Regions from separate parts of the Paenirhodobacter sp. genome, predicted to be linked through region 4. Evidence: riboswitches for the same ligand, from Rfam matches in the RefSeq annotation. Region 4 holds a riboswitch; each other region holds the start of a gene.
What was found. Region 4 has a riboswitch for cobalamin ahead of nrdH (glutaredoxin-like protein NrdH). Riboswitches for the same ligand answer to the same signal wherever they lie in the genome.
Positions count from the first base shown of each region.

Region 1: linked by a shared signal. The riboswitch ahead of AB7U46_RS11640 (DUF1636 family protein) and the one ahead of nrdH (glutaredoxin-like protein NrdH) in region 4 are both predicted to bind cobalamin.
Region 2: linked by a shared signal. The riboswitch ahead of AB7U46_RS05690 (aromatic ring-hydroxylating oxygenase subunit alpha) and the one ahead of nrdH (glutaredoxin-like protein NrdH) in region 4 are both predicted to bind cobalamin.
Region 3: linked by a shared signal. The riboswitch ahead of AB7U46_RS16245 (DUF4198 domain-containing protein) and the one ahead of nrdH (glutaredoxin-like protein NrdH) in region 4 are both predicted to bind cobalamin.

Region 1 is NZ_JBFXGV010000030.1:35,702-39,589, forward strand. Features, by position in the region: gene AB7U46_RS11630 (DUF4062 domain-containing protein) at 1-777, shown strand, start outside; gene cobO (cob(I)yrinic acid a,c-diamide adenosyltransferase) at 774-1,406, opposite strand; cobalamin riboswitch at 1,449-1,659, shown strand; gene AB7U46_RS11640 (DUF1636 family protein) at 1,753-2,139, shown strand; gene cobW (cobalamin biosynthesis protein CobW) at 2,155-3,189, shown strand; partial or broken gene AB7U46_RS11650 (cobaltochelatase subunit CobN) at 3,193-3,888, shown strand, end outside.
Region 2 is NZ_JBFXGV010000009.1:7,337-11,224, forward strand. Features, by position in the region: gene AB7U46_RS05680 (LysR substrate-binding domain-containing protein) at 1-165, opposite strand, end outside; gene AB7U46_RS05685 (peroxiredoxin) at 282-932, shown strand; cobalamin riboswitch at 1,102-1,298, shown strand; gene AB7U46_RS05690 (aromatic ring-hydroxylating oxygenase subunit alpha) at 1,352-2,590, shown strand; gene AB7U46_RS05695 (2Fe-2S iron-sulfur cluster-binding protein) at 2,595-3,686, shown strand.
Region 3 is NZ_JBFXGV010000061.1:9,287-13,174, forward strand. Features, by position in the region: gene cobA (uroporphyrinogen-III C-methyltransferase) at 1-740, shown strand, start outside; gene cobF (precorrin-6A synthase (deacetylating)) at 737-1,492, shown strand; cobalamin riboswitch at 1,513-1,724, shown strand; gene AB7U46_RS16245 (DUF4198 domain-containing protein) at 1,882-2,673, shown strand; gene cbiM (cobalt transporter CbiM) at 2,685-3,302, shown strand; gene AB7U46_RS16255 (cobalt ABC transporter permease) at 3,299-3,888, shown strand, end outside.
Region 4 is NZ_JBFXGV010000001.1:159,764-163,651, reverse strand. Features, by position in the region: gene AB7U46_RS00790 (ABC transporter ATP-binding protein) at 1-474, shown strand, start outside; gene AB7U46_RS00785 (adenosylcobinamide amidohydrolase) at 477-1,157, shown strand; cobalamin riboswitch at 1,217-1,406, shown strand; gene nrdH (glutaredoxin-like protein NrdH) at 1,491-1,712, shown strand; gene nrdI (class Ib ribonucleoside-diphosphate reductase assembly flavoprotein NrdI) at 1,717-2,118, shown strand; gene nrdE (class 1b ribonucleoside-diphosphate reductase subunit alpha) at 2,111-3,888, shown strand, end outside.

The sequences.
Region 1 (3,888 bases), on a different contig from region 4:
GAGTACATCGAAGCCAGCGATGCGGGCCGCGCGAAGCTGCGGGCGTTTCGCGACAAGATGACGGCGTCGCGGCTGGTGCGCTACTGGACCGATCCGAAGGAGCTGATGGCGGAAACGGTGTTCGCGCTGCAGGACGTCCAGCGCCGCTTCCCGGCGATCGGCTGGGTGCGCAGCGACGGGATCGCGCGCGAGGAGGCGGAGCTGCAGATCGCCCGGCTGAGCCAGAAGGTGGCCGAGCTGGAACTGCGGAATGCGCAGCTGCCGGAGACGGCGATCGACGTGGTAGAGGTCTTCGCCGATATCGCGGAGGAAACGGCGGTCGAGTTTGGTTATGATGCGCCTTCCGGGGTCTCGGCGTTCCGGACGGAAACCGACGGCGATCTCACGACCGTGTTTTTCCCGACGAAGGATCTGTGCTGGGCGCTGGCGACGGCGATGACGACCAGCTTCATCGACAACGAGATCGTCATCGGCGCGCTCGAGGTTCTCATCGCCCGGGAAACGGGTTCGTGGCCGCGTGAATCTATCTACATCGACGACGAACAGATGGGGTTCCTGCGGGCCTTCGCCTATTTGCGTGAGCGGCGCGTCGCCGAGCCCGAGGTCGTCGCGGGGTTCACCGAGCGGCCGGCCCCTTCGACGCATTCCGCGGTGGGCATGTTGGCACGTTTCGGCTCCAGCGGTCCGACCTTCTCCAAACGCACCACCTGGTCGCTGACCGAGGCGGCCGCGGTCTCGGCGAGCGGCTGGTATCTGCAGATGACGCAGGGGCGCTAGAACTCCACCCCCGGCTGGGCCTTCACCCCCGCGCGGAACGGGTGTTTCACCAGTGTCATCTCGGTCACCAGATCGGCCAGCTCGATCAGCTCGGGCTTCGCATTGCGGCCGGTCAGCACGACATGGGTCATCGGCGGCTTCTCGTCGCGCAGGAAGGCGAGCACCTCCGCCAGATCGAGATGCTCGTAGCGCAGCGCGATGTTGATTTCGTCGAGCAGCACCATCCGGATCGCCGGATCGCGGATCAGCGCCTGCGCCTTTTCCCAGCCGCGCCGGGCCGCCGCGATGTCGCGGTCGCGGTCCTGGGTTTCCCAGGTGAAGCCCTCGCCCATCGTGTGGAACTGGCACAGATCGGCGAAATGCGTCTCGATCAGCGCGCGCTCGCCGCTCTCCATCGCGCCCTTGCCGAACTGCACCACGGCGCAGGGCATGCGGTGTGCGATCGCGCGCAGAATCATCCCGAACCCGGCCGAGCTCTTGCCCTTTCCCGCTCCGGTATGGACGACGATCAGCCCCTTCTCCCCGGTCTTCGTCGCCATCATCTTGTCGCGCGCGGCCTTGATCTTCGCCATTTTCGCGGCGTGGCGGTCGGCTTCGGAGGGCGGCGGGGCAGGCGGCGGGGCGGGCATCGGAACCTCGGTCGTGACGTCTTGACAAGGGGGGGCGCTTTGCCTCAGGTGGGCGGCGCTGGTTCCTGTCTATGACAGGCGAAGAGGGAATGCGACAGGCCTTTGGCCCAAGCGCAGCCGCCCCCGCGACCGTGACCGGAGAGTTTCGCCCATCGCCACTGGCCCCAAAAGGCCGGGAAGGCGGGCGGAGCGCAGGGGCCCCCGGGCCCCGGGATCCGCAAGCCGGGAGACCTGCCAGCACGATGTGTTACGGGCGAACGGGGTGTCTCGCGGCCGGCTTGAGCAGCCTGTCGTCGACGGCTGCGCTTGCCCGATCCCCCCCGCCGCTCCGAGAAGGAGAGCAAGGATGGGCGGGGTGACCCTGACAATCTGCACGACCTGCCGCGCCCGCGGCGGCGCTGTCCCCGATGCGTCGGAGGAGCCCGGTGACGCGCCGCGCCCCGGCGCCGCGCTGCATGCGGCGCTGGCCGCGCGCGATCTGCCCGCGGGGGTGCGGCTGCGCGCGGTCGAATGCCTCTCGGCCTGTGCGCGCGGCTGCACCGCGGCGCTGAGCGGCGGGCCGGAGCGCTGGGCCTATGTCTACGGCGATCTCGACCCCGCGCGCGATCTCGCCGCGCTGCTCGAGGGGGCGGCGCTTTATGCCGCCACGCCCGACGGGCTGATCCCCTGGCGCGCCCGCCCCGCGATCTTTCGCAAGCAATGTGTCGCGCGGCTGCCGCCGCAGCAGGACTGATCGAAGGAGCTCCCGATGTCCGACCTCAAGAAGATCCCCGTCACCGTCATCACCGGCTTTCTCGGCGCCGGCAAGACCACGCTGATCCGCCATCTGATGGCCCATCCCGAGGGGCGCCGGCTGGCGATCCTCGTCAACGAATTCGGCACCGCCGGGGTCGATGGCGCGATCCTGAAGGGCTGCGCCGATGCGAACTGCCCGGCCGAGAGCATCCTCGAGCTGGCGAATGGCTGCCTGTGCTGCACCGTCGCCGACGAGTTCATCCCGGCGATCGAGCGGCTGCTCGCGCTGCCCCACGCCCCCGATCACATCCTGATCGAGACCTCGGGCCTCGCGCTGCCGAAGCCGCTGCTCAAGGCCTTCGACTGGCCGCCGATCCGCTCGCGGGTGACGGTCGACGGGGTGATCGCGCTCGCCGATGCCGAGGCGGTGGCGGCGGGGCTTTTCGCGCCCGATCCCGCGGCGGTGGCGGCCGAGCAGGCGGGCGATGCGGCGGTCGAGCACGAGACCCCGCTGTCCGAGGTTTTCGAGGATCAGATCGCCTGTGCCGACATCGTGCTTCTGACCAAGGCCGATCTCGCCGGGGCGGAGGGGCTGGCCGCGGCGCGCGCGGTGATCGGCGCGGAGAACCCGCGCGGCGTGCCGGTGCTTGCGGTGACCGAGGGCGCGGTCGATCCGCGCGTCGTGCTCGGGCTTTCGGCGGCGGCGGAGGACGATCTTTCGGCGCGGCCCTCGCATCACGACGGGGCGGGCGATCACGACCACGACGATTTCGACTCGGTGGCGATCGCGCTGCCCGAGATCGACGATCCCGCGGCGCTCGGTGCGGCGGTCGAACGGCTCGCGCGCGATCTCGGCATCCTGCGGGTGAAGGGCCATGTCGCGGTGCGCGGCAAGCCGATGCGGCTTCTGGTGCAGGCGGTCGGGGCGCGGGTGCGGATGCAATACGACCGCCCCTGGGGCGTGGGGCCGCGGCAGGGCGCGCTCGTCGCGATCGCCGAAAAGGGCGACGTCGACGCCGCGGCGATCCGCACCGTGCTCGGGGTCTGAGCGGTGCATCTCGTCTTCCGCGAAGGCCACGGGCTCGAGGAGAGCGACGTGCCGCAGGATCTCGGGCAGACGCCCGCGGATCTCGTGGCGCTGTCCTTTTCCGACAGCGATCTCGGCGCTTTCGCGGCGGGCTGGCATCGCGCGCAGGACGCCGGAGCGGGGGGCGCGCTGCCTGCGCTGCGGCTCGCCAATCTCGCGGCGCTGCGCCATCCGCTTTCGGTCGATGTCTATCTCGAGACGGTGGCGGCACAGGCGAAGGGCATCCTCGTGCGGCTGATCGGCGGCGAGAGCTACTGGCCCTATGGGCTGGCGAGCCTGCAGGATCTGGCGCGCCGGCGCGGCATCGCGCTCGCCGTGCTGCCCGCCGACGGGCGCGCGGATCCGCGCCTCGATGCCGCCTCGACGCTGCCGGTCTCGACGCTGCGCCGGTTGCAGGCGCTGTGCGATGCGGGGGGCGCGGTCGCGGCGCAGGCGGCGCTGGCGCAGCTCGCGCTGGCCGCCGGGCTTTACGCCGCGCCGGTCGCCGGGGAAAAGACCCTGCCCGAGGCGGGCTTCTACCGCCCGGGCGCCGGGGTGGTGCCCCCGCCCGAGGCCGCGCCCGAACGCCCGCTCGTGCTCGTCACCTTCTACCGCGCCTATCTCGCGGCGGCCGATCTCGCCCCGGTCGATGCGCTGATCGCCGCGCTCGAGGATCAGGGC
Region 2 (3,888 bases), on a different contig from region 4:
CGAGCGTTTCGTGCGCTCGACCAGGGTCACGCCGAGGCGTTCCTCGAGCTCGCGCAGCCCCGCGCTCAGCGTGGGTTGGGTGACGTGGCAGCGTTCGGCCGCGCGGGAGAAATTGAGTTCCTCGGCGACGGCGGTGAGGAAGCGGAGCTGGCGCAGGGTGATCATGCGGGAATCGTAATAGAAAAAGGCAATAAGTGAAAGCGTATCAATCAATTTCACCAATGTAATTCCGGGGGGTAGGAAGTCTGCATCGAAACGACAGAGACCCGAAAGGAAAACCGATGACCGACCTGACCCAGACCCAGCCCCGGATGCCCGGCCTGAACGTCGCCGCCCCCGACTTCGACGCGCCGACGACCCACGGCCGCCGCACCCTCGCCGATTACCGCGGCAAATGGCTGGTGCTGTTCTCGCACCCGGCCGATTTCACCCCGGTCTGCACCACCGAATTCATCGCCTTCGCCAAGCGCCAGGCCGATTTCGCCGCGCGCAACACCGAGCTGCTCGGCCTCTCGATCGACAGCCACTATTCGCACATCGCCTGGATGCGCAACATCGAGGAGAAGTTCGGCACCAAGATCACCTTCCCGATCATCGCCGATCTGAGCATGGAGGTGGCCTCGGCCTATGGCATGATCCAGCCCGGCGCCTCCGACACCTCGGCGGTGCGCGCCACCTTCCTGATCGACCCGGAGGGCAAGCTGCGCGCGATGCTCTATTATCCGATGGTCGCCGGCCGCTCGGTCGACGAGATCTACCGGTTGCTCGTGGCGCTGCAGACCGCGGCCGAGGAGAATTGCGCGATGCCGGAGAACTGGGCGCCGGGCAAGCCGGTGATCGTGCACACGCCGAAGACCCCGGAAGAGGCCGAGGCGCGTGCCGGCGAGGGCTATGACACCGTCGACTGGTATTTCTCGACGCGGATGCTCTGAGCCGACGGGGCCCCGGTTCCTGGGCGCCGCGCAGGGCGCGAATCGCGTGCTGAGCCGCGATCGCCCCCGCGCGGCGCCTGCCCCTGTCCGGGGGGCGGGGCCGCGCCCGGGCAATGTCTCGAATGCCGCGCCGGAGGTCGCATTTGCGGCGCGCCGGGCGCGGCATTCTGTCAATCTGGCGGGGCAGGGTGCCTGCGCCCCGGCCCCGGGACGCAGGAGAATTGGGAAAGCCGGTGGGAGACCGGCGCTGCCCCCGCAACGGTATGGGAGAGGCGGTCGGATCCGCCGGGCGGAGGCCCGGAGGGCGCGTCCGCGGCGTGCAGGCGCCTCCCGAGCCCGGACACCAGCCTTGCGGCCCCGGGCTTCGGCCCTTCTTTCAACCTGTCCGCGCGGGGAGGCGTGGCCCAAAGAGGTGCAAGATGCTGAGCGCATCCGAGATCCGCGCGGAACTGGCCGCGCGCCGCGAGAACTATTCCCTGAGCCACGAGCTTTATTGCGACGAGGGCGTGCTCCAGGCCGATCTGGACCAGATCTTCTACCGCGAATGGCTGTTCGCGGTGCCCGCCTGCGAACTGCCCAAGCCCGGCAATTACGCGACGCTTCAGGTCGGCGCCTATCCGGTGATCGTGGTGCGCGGCGCCGATGGCATGATCCGCGCCTTCCACAACGTCTGCCGCCACCGCGGCCAGCGGCTCTGCTCGGCGCCGAGCGGCACCACCGCGAAGCTCGTCTGCCCCTACCACCAGTGGACCTACGAGCTCGACGGCCGGCTGATCTGGGCGCGCGACATGCAGGAGGATTTCGACGCCTCGAAACACGGGCTGAAGAAGGTCCATTGCGTCGATATCGGCGGCATGGTCTTCATCTGCCTCGCCGAAGTGCCGCCGCCGATCGCCGATCTCGCCCAGACGCTCGGCCGCTACCTCGCCCCCGCCGGGCTGAAGGAGGCGAAGGTCGCGTTTTCCTCGACCATCGTCGAGAAGGGCAACTGGAAGCTGGTGATCGAGAACAACCGCGAATGCTACCATTGCGGCGGCTCGCATCCCTCGCTCTGCCGGACCTATTCCGACAACCCGCGGATGACCGCGATGGAAGGCCCCGACGCGGCGAGCCCGGACATCCTCGCGCATTGGAAACGCTGCGAGGAGGCGGGGCTGCCCTCGCGCTTCACCGCGCATCCGCGGATGCAGTGGCGCCTCGCGCGGATCCCGCTTCTGAACAACGCCGAAAGCTACACGATGAGCACGAAGGCGGCGGTGACCGGTCATCGCATGGGGCAGATGCCCTTCAGCGACGCGGGCTCGCTGCTGTTCTTCCACTATCCGAACACCTGGAACCACTTCCTCGCCGATCATGCGATCGTCTTCCGGATCCTGCCGCTCTCGCCCACCGAGACCGAGGTCACGACGAAATGGCTGGTGCCGGCGGATGCGGTCGAGGGCAAGGATTACGATCTCAAGACGCTGACCGAGGTCTGGCTCAACACCAATGACGAAGATCGTCAGGTCGTGGAAGAGAACCAGAAGGGCATCCTTTCCCCGGCCTACGAACCCGGCCCCTATTCGACGGTGCAGGAAGAGGGCGTGATCCAGTTCGTCGACTGGTATTGCGGCACGATGGCGGAGCGGCTCGGCCCGACCGCCCAGGCGGCGGAGTGAGCGGATGGTCAAGCCGCGCCTGAACTGGTCCGCCGAGCCCTGGTCGGATGACGAGATGCTCGAATGCGCGATGGTCGTGCCGGAAACGGCCGACACCGCGACCTTCACCTTCCGCGCGCCTTCGGGCGCGTGGTTCGACTACGAGCCGGGGCAGTTCGTCACCCTCGACCTGCCGGTCGATCCGGCGAAGGGCGCGGCGGGCAACGTTCAGCGCACCTACACGATCTCCTCGAGCCCCTCGCGGCCCTTGTCGATCTCGGTCACGGTGAAGGCGCAGAAGGACAGCATCGGCACCCGCTGGATGCTCGAACATCTGAAGCCGGGGATGAAGATCCGCGCCTTCGGGCCGAGCGGCATCTTCTCCTTCCACCGCCACAAGGCGAAGAAATACCTCTTCGTCTCGGCGGGTTCGGGGATCACGCCGATGATGGCGATGACGACCTGGGCCTGGGATTCGGGCGAGATGCCCGACATCACCTTCGTCCACGCGGCGCGGCGCCCCTCCGAGATCATCTTCCGCGAGCGGCTGGAGCAATTCGCCAACCGCGTGCCGGGGCTGCAGCTGCGCTTCTCCGTCGAGGAACTCGATCCGTTCCGCACCTGGCACGGCTATCAGGGCCGGCTGAACCAGATCATGCTCGGCCTGATGGCGCCCGACTACCTCGAGCGCGAGGTGTTCTGCTGCGGGCCAGAGCCCTTCATGCAGTCGGTGCGCGAGATGCTGATCTCGCTCGGCTTCGACATGGAGCATTACCATCAGGAAAGCTTCGGCGCCCCGGTGGCGAGCGAGGCGGAGGCGCCGCTGATCGAGGACGTCACCCCCGACGCGCAGGTCGCCGCCGAGATCACCTTCGCCGCCTCGGGCGTCACCGCGCCCTGCGCCGAGACCGACACGGTGCTGGCCGTGGCGAAACAGGCGGGGCTGAACATCCCCTCGGGCTGCACCTTCGGGCTGTGCGGCACCTGCAAGGTGAAGAAGCTCTCGGGAGAGGTGCATATGGTGCACAACGGCGGCATCTCCGACGACGAGATCGCCGAGGGCTATATCCTCGCCTGCTGCGCGAATCCGATGGGCAAGGTCTCGGTCGAGGTCTGATCCGGGGCATTGCCGGATGGGGGGCGGGAATCGCCCCCCGATTGTGCCCATTCGGGCGGCAAAGCGCGATTTTTGCTGCAGTTGCAAAATATTCCGCGCGCCCCCGCTTTATCTTCACCGTGAACTGCGCCTTAATCGGACCGCCATTAGGGTGCGTCGCGACCTGGTCCGAAAGGGCCGGCCGCGGGCGCCTCGGGGGGCC
Region 3 (3,888 bases), on a different contig from region 4:
GCCCGGGCGATCCCGAGCTGCTCACGCTCAAGGCGGCGGACCGGCTCGCGCGCGCCGATGCGGTGCTCTTCGACGATCTCGCCTCGGGGCCGATCCTCGCGCGGGTGCGCCCGGGCGCCGATCTCGTCGGCGTGGGCAAGCGGGCGGGGCGCGCCTCGCCCTCGCAGGACCACGTCAGCCGGCTGCTTGTGGACTACGCCCGCACCGGCGCGCGGGTGGTGCGGCTGAAATCGGGCGATGCCGGGATCTTCGGCCGCCTTGAGGAGGAGATCCGCGCGCTCGAGGCGGCGGGGATCGCGCATGAGGTGATCCCGGGGGTGTCCGCCGCCTCCGCCGCCGCCGCCGCCGCGGGGATCCCGCTGACCCGGCGCGAGACGGCGCGGCGGGTGCAGTTCGTCACCGGCCACGACGTCACCGGCGCGCTGCCCGAGGCGCTGAACCTCGCCGCGCTTGCCGATCCGGGGGCGGTGACCGCGCTTTACATGGGGCGGCGCACCTTTGCCGATCTCGCCGCGCGGCTGATCGCGGCGGGGCTGCCGCCTCAAACCCCGGCGCTGATCGCCGAGGCGATCTCGACCCCCGGGCAGCGGATCGCGCGGATGAGTGTGGCGGCGCTGGCCGAAGCGCTCGCCGATGCGCCGCCCACCGGGGCGCCGGCGATGATCCTTTACGGCCCGCTCGCGGAGCCCGCGCGGGGCCATCGCCCCGAGGGGCCGGAAGCCGGGGAGGGCGCGGCATGATCGAGCTTTTCCTGATCGGTATCGGCGCGGGCAACCCGCGCCATCTGACGCTGCAGGCGATCGCCGCGATGGCCGCGCTCGATCTCGTGCTGATCCCGCGCAAGGGCGTGGAAAAGGACGACCTCGCCGCGCTGCGCCGCGCGATCTGCGCCGAGCATCTGCCCGAAGGCGTGCGGGTGGTCGAGTTCGACCTGCCGCGGCGCGACGCGGGCGACCCCGATTATCGCCACGGCGTCGATGCCTGGCACGACGCGATCGCGGCGGTCTGGGCGCGTGAAATGGCGCGCGAGCTTCCCGCGGGCGGGCGCGTCGGCTTCCTCGTCTGGGGCGATCCGGCGCTTTACGATTCGACCCTGCGCATCGCCGGGCGGCTTGGCCGGGCGCGCCCGGTGACGACGCGGGTGATCCCCGGCATCACCGCGATCGCGGCGCTCACCTCGGGCCACGCGATCCCGCTCAACACGATCGGCGCGCCCTTCACCGTCACCACCGGGCGGCGGCTGCGCGAAGGCGGCTGGCCCGCGGGGGCGGAAACGCTCGTCGTGATGCTCGACGGCGAGTGCGCCTTTCGCAGCCTCGCGCCCGAGGGGGTCTCGATCTGGTGGTCGGCCTATGCCGGCATGGCGGAGGAGATCCGCCTCTCCGGCCCGCTCGCCGCGGTGGGCGCCGAGATCGTCGCGGCGCGGGCGGCGGCGCGGGCGCGCCACGGCTGGATCATGGATATCTACCTGCTGCGCCGGGAGGGCGATTGACAGGATGTATGCTGCGGTGCAACACAGGGGGCATGACCGGTCCCGTTCCGGGCCGCAAGGTCCGGTCGGGCGAGAAAGGGAATACGGTGCGGCGCGATGCGCCTAGTCCGTGGCTGCCCCCGCAACTGTAAGCGGCGAGCGAAGCTGAGAATGCCACTGGAGCGATCCGGGAAGGCCAGCCGAGCGAAGACCCGCAAGCCAGGAGACCTGCCGGACATATGGCCCGCGTTTTGCGGGGCATCTTCCACCGGGCGCCGGGGTGAGCGTCTGGCCCGGAGCGGCCCGGCGTGCCTTCTGCGGCGGTCCAATTCGTGCCTTCTCCCCGTCCGTCCTCTTGTCCGTTGCGCGTGGCCCCCGGGCCTCTCGCGCATCAACCAACGAGAGACGACATGAACCGTTACACTTCCCTTCTTGCCGCCGCGGCGCTGGTCGCGGCCCCCAGTTTGGCTCAGGCGCATTTCCAGCTGGTCTACACCCCCGAGCCCTTGCTCGAGAAACCCGGCGCGGTCGAACTGGGGCTGATCTTCTGGCACCCGTTCGACAATGGCCATGCGATGGACATGGGCCGGCCCGAGCAGGTCTTCGCGGTCAATCACGGCAAGCGCATCGACCTCGCCTCCTCGCTGGTGGCGAAGCGCTTCAAGGGCGCGGGCAACGAGGCCGATGCTTGGGCCGTCACCCTGCCGGTGAAGAAGATGGGCGACTATGTCGTCGCCGTGGTGCCCGCGCCCTATCTCGAGGGCTCGGAGGACATCTTCATCCAGCAGATCGCAAAAAGCTTTCTCAACCTCGGCGAGCTGCCCACCGACTGGACCGAGCCGCTCGGCCTGCCGACCGAGATCGTGCCGCTGACGAAGCCCACGAACATCCCCACCGGATCGACCTTCTCGGGCTGCGTGCTCTCGGAGGGCAAGCCGGTCGCGGGCGCCGAGATCGAGGTCGAATATATCGCCGCCACCCCGGATCTGACGCGCTTCGCCGCCACCGCGCCGAGCGTTTCGCCGCCGCCCGGGGGGGCGCTCGTCGTCACCTCGGATGCGAATGGCTGCTTCACCTACGGGCTGCCGAAGGCGGGGGACTGGGGCTTTGCCGCGCTGGGCACCGGGCCGGAGACCAGCTTCGAGGGCAAGGAGATGAGCCAGGACGCGGTGATCTGGGTCCGCGCCCGGGATCTGAACTGAGGGAGGGGAAGATGCATATCGTCGATGGGGCGCTTTCGGCCCCGGTTCTCGTCGCCGGCGCGGTGCTGAGTGCGGGCGGAATCGCGCTCGGGCTGAGGCGCCTGCCGGTGGAGAAGATCCCCGCCGCGGGGGTGCTTTCGGCGACGTTCTTCGTCGCCTCGCTCGTGCATGTGCCGATCGGGCCCAGCTCGGTGCATCTGATCCTGAACGGGCTCGCCGGGCTGGTGCTCGGCTGGGCGGCGTTTCCGGCGCTTTTCGTCGCGCTGCTTCTGCAGGCGGTGTTCTTCGGCTTCGGCGGGCTCACGGTGCTGGGCGTCAACACGGTCAACATCGCGCTGCCGGCGGTGGTCGCGGGGCTGATCTTCGGGCCGCTGATCCGGCGCAGCCCGGGGTTTGGCGGGGTGCTCTGGGGGGCGGCGGGCGGTGCCTTCGCGATCGCCGCCACCACCGGCTGCGTCGCGCTTGCGCTGGCGCTCTCGGGCGACGAATTCCTGGCCGCGGCGCGGCTCGTGTTCCTCGCCCATATCCCGGTGATGGCGATCGAGGCACTGCTGACCGGCGCCGCCGTCGCGCTGATCCGCCAGGTCAAGCCCGCCCTTTTCACCCCTTTGCAGGAGGTCCGCGCATGAGCCGCTCCCTGATCCTTTCCGCCGCCCTGGCGCTCGCGCTCGCGCTCGGGGCGGGCCCTGCCGCCGCGCATAAGGTGATCGCCTCGGCCTATCCCTCGGGCACCGAGATCGAGGGCGAGATCGGCTTTTCCAACGGCGACATGGCGAAGAACGCGACGGTCGAGGTGCTGGGCCCCGACGGCACGCGGCTCGGCGAGACGGTGACCGATGCGGAGGGGGCCTTCACCTTCACGCCGCATGTCGCCGTGGCGCATGAGTTCCACGCCGATCTTGGCGCCGGCCATCAGGTAAGCTTCACCATGACGCAGGAGGATGTCGAACAGGTGCTGCGGATGCAGCAGGACACGGCGCAGGCCGGGGCCGAGGCTGCCGCCGCGGTCGGGGGCACGCCCGCCGCCGCGCCGCAGGGCGCCTCGGCCGGCCCCGCCGCGCCCGCGCCCGCGCCCGGCGGCGTCGTGACGCTGAGCATGGCCGACAAGCTCGCCATCGCCGCGATGCTGCGCGACGAGGTCCGCCCGCTGCGCCGCGAGATCGACGCCTATCGCGAGCACAACGACCTGCAGCGGATCCTCGGCGGCATCGGCTA
Region 4 (3,888 bases):
AGCGTCGCGCATCTCGTCGCGCTCGCGCAAAACGGCGACGAGGCCGCGCCGCAGGTCGCTGCGGCAATGGCGCGGATGGATGTCGCGCGTTTCGCCGCGCGCCCGGCCACGGCGCTTTCCGGCGGCGAGCAGGCCCGCGTGCTGATTGCGCGCGCGCTCGCGCAGGACACGCCGCTTTTGCTTGCCGACGAGCCGACCGCCGGGCTCGACCCTGCGCATCAGATCGCCTGCATGCGCGTCTTCGAAAGCCTCGCGGTCGAGGGGCGCGCGGTGGTCACCTCGCTGCACGACCTCGGCCTTGCGGCGCGGCATTGCTCGCGCCTCGTGGTGCTCTCGCGCGGACGCATCGTCGCCGACGGCACGCCCCGCGCGGTGCTGACCCCGGAACTCCTCGCCGAGGTCTTCGGCATCCGCGCCTTCGCACTCGAAACCGCCGACGGGCTCGTGGTGCAGCCGCTCGGAGGCATCGTTTGACGCTGCTCGCCCCCGACCTCGCGCAGCCCTGGCTCGTCGCCGATCTCGGCGGCCCGCAGCGGGTGCTGAGCTTTGCGCCCTGGCGCGCGGGCTTCGTCACCACCCGCCGCATCGTCTGGCGCGAGGTGCGCAACGCCGATCTCACGCCCGAGCTCGACGTGCGGCGCTGGATCGCCGGGACGCTCGCCGAACGCGGACTTTCCGACGCGGTGACGATGCTGACCTCGCATGACATCCGCCGCTTCGTCCGCATCGAGCGCGAGGTCGAGGGGATCCGCGCCGCCGCGCTGGCAACGGTCGGGCTCGGCAATGCCGAGCGGGTCGGGCAACGCCATTTCCGCGCCGTGCCGGAGGATACCCCCGGCTACGGCACGATCAACATTGCCGTGCAGGTTGCGGGCCCCGGCCCGCGCTGGGGGCTGAGCCGGGTCGCGCAGATCGAAGCGTTGACGATCGCGGCGCAGGCGCGCACCGCCGCGGTGATGGAGGCCGGGCTCGATCTTCCCGGCGGGCGCGTCACCGGCACCGGTACCGATTGCCTTGCACTGGCCGCCCCACCCGGGCGCGAGGTCTTCGCCGGCCTGCACACGGCACTTGGCGAGGCAGTGGGCGCCGCCGTCCATGCCGCGGTGCGCGAGGGCGCAAGCGACTGGATCGCCCGCAACGGCGGGCTCTCGCCCTGAGCGCGAGAAAATTTCGCGCAAGACGACACCATATATTGACTAACCATTAACATCAGACGCAATATGCATGTGCTTCGGTTCCTTCGATCCCGGTCGAAGGCCAAGAGGGAAGCCGGTTCAAATCCGGCGCTGCCCCCGCAACTGTAAGCGGCGAGCCAGACCGATCACGCCACTGGGCCCCGGCCCGGGAAGGCCGGTCAAAGGCGACGACCCGCGAGCCAGGAGACCTGCCGGACGCACGACGATGACCACGAACGGAGGGTTCGGGGGCGTGTGTTCAGGCCATGGCTTTGCCGTCGCCGCGCGCGTTCCCGCATGAAAGACAGGAACGCCATGACCATCACCGTCTATTCCAAGCCGGCCTGCGTGCAATGCACCGCCACCACCCGCGCGCTCGAGGCCCGCGGCCTCGCCTTTGACCTCGTCGACCTGACCGAAGATGCCGCCGCGCTCGAGGCGGTCACCGCCATGGGCTATCGCCAGGCGCCGGTGGTTGTGGCGGGCGAGCTGCACTGGGCGGGGTTCCGTCCCGACATGATCGGCCGGCTCGCCTGAGCCGATGGGCGGGCTTTTCTATTACTCCTCGGCCTCGGGCAATACCGCGCGTTTCGTCGCGCGGCTTGGCCTGCCGGCGCGGCGCATCCCCATCGAGGACGCGCCGATGCCCGAGCCCGAGGCCCCCTTCGTGCTGATCTGCCCGAGCTATGCCGACGGGCGCGGCCACGGCGCCGTCGCGCGCCCGGTGATCCGCTTTCTCAACGACCCCCGGCGTCGCGCACTCCTGCGCGGCGTCATCGCCTCGGGCAACCGCAATTTCGGCCGGCTCTTCGCCTGCGCCGGCGACCTGCTGGCCGAGAAATGCGCCGTGCCGCTGCTCTATCGCTTCGAGCTGGCCGGCACCGAAACCGACATCGCCCGCATTCGCGCCGGGCTGGAAACCTTCTGGAGCCGCCATGCTTGACGCCGTGAAACCCGATCTCGACTACCACGCGCTCAACGCGATGCTGAACCTTTACGACGGCGCCGGGCAGATCCGCTTCGAGGCCGACCGCAGCGCCGCGCGGCAATATTTCCTCAGCCATGTGAACCAGAACACGGTGTTCTTCCACTCGCTCGACGAGAAGCTCGATTACCTCGTGGAGGAAGGCTACTACGAGGCCGAAGTCCTTGATCAGTATTCGAAAAACTTCCAGCGCCGGATCTGGGCCGAGGCCTATGCGAAGAAGTTCCGCTTCCCGACCTTCCTTGGCGCGTTCAAATATTACACCTCCTACACGCTGAAGACGCGCGACGGGCAGCGCTATCTCGAACGCTACGAAGACCGGGTGGTGATGGTCGCGCTGACGCTTGCGCGCGGCGACGAGGAGCTCGCGCTGCGCTTCTTGGAGGAGATCATCTCCGGCCGGTTCCAGCCGGCGACGCCCACCTTCCTCAATGCCGGCAAGCGCGCGCGGGGGGAGCTGATCTCCTGCTTCCTGCTGCGGCTCGAGGACACGATGGAAAGCATCGGGCGCGGCATCAATTCGGCGCTGCAGCTGTCCAAACGCGGCGGCGGCGTGGCCTTGATGCTGACCAACATCCGCGAGGCCGGCGCACCGATCAAGGGCATCGAGAACCAGTCTTCGGGCGTCATTCCGGTGATGAAACTGCTCGAGGACAGTTTCAGCTACGCCAACCAGCTCGGCGCGCGGCAGGGCGCGGGGGCGGTCTATCTCAACGCGCATCACCCCGACATCCTGCGCTTTCTCGACACCAAGCGCGAGAATGCCGACGAAAAGATCCGGATCAAGACGCTCAGCCTCGGCGTGGTGATCCCCGACATCACCTTCGAACTCGCGAAGCGCAACGAGGAGATGTATCTCTTCTCCCCCCATGACGTGGAGCGCGTCTATGGCATGGCCTTCTCGGAAATCTCGGTCACCGAGAAATACGCCGAGATGGTCGACGACAAGCGCATCCGCAAGCGCAAGATCAACGCGCGCGACTTCTTCCAGACCCTCGCCGAGATCCAGTTCGAAAGCGGTTACCCCTATATCCTCTTCGAGGACACGGTGAACCGCGCCAATCCGATCGCCGGGCGGATCGCGATGTCGAACCTCTGCAGCGAGATCCTGCAGGTGAACGAGGCCTCCACCTTCCACGAGGATCTGAGCTACGACCACCTCGGCACCGATATCTCCTGCAATCTCGGCTCGCTCAACATCGCGGCCGCGATGGATGGCGGCGATCTGGGCGCGACGGTCGAGGCGGCGATCCGCGCGCTCACCGCGGTGAGCGAGATGTCGGCGATCGCGGCGGTGCCCTCGGTCCGGCGCGGCAATGACGAAAGCCATGCGGTGGGCCTTGGCCAGATGAACCTGCACGGCTTTCTCGCGCGCGAGCGGATCCATTACGGCAGCCCTGAGGGGATCGAGTTCACCTCGGTCTATTTCGCCGCCGTCGCCTATCACGCGCTGCGCGCCTCCTGCCTTCTGGCACAGGAGAAAAACACTGCTTTCCATAATTTCGAAAATTCGAAATATTCCGATGGCAGCTTTTTCGGGAAATACCTCACCCGCGACTGGCTGCCCACGCGGCCCGAGGTGGCGCGGCTTTTCGCGCATCTGACCTTGCCCACGCGCGAGGACTGGGCCGCGCTGCGGGCCGATGTGATGCGCCACGGGCTTTACAACCGCAACCTGCAGGCGGTGCCGCCCACCGGCTCGATCAGCTACATCAACAATTCGACCTC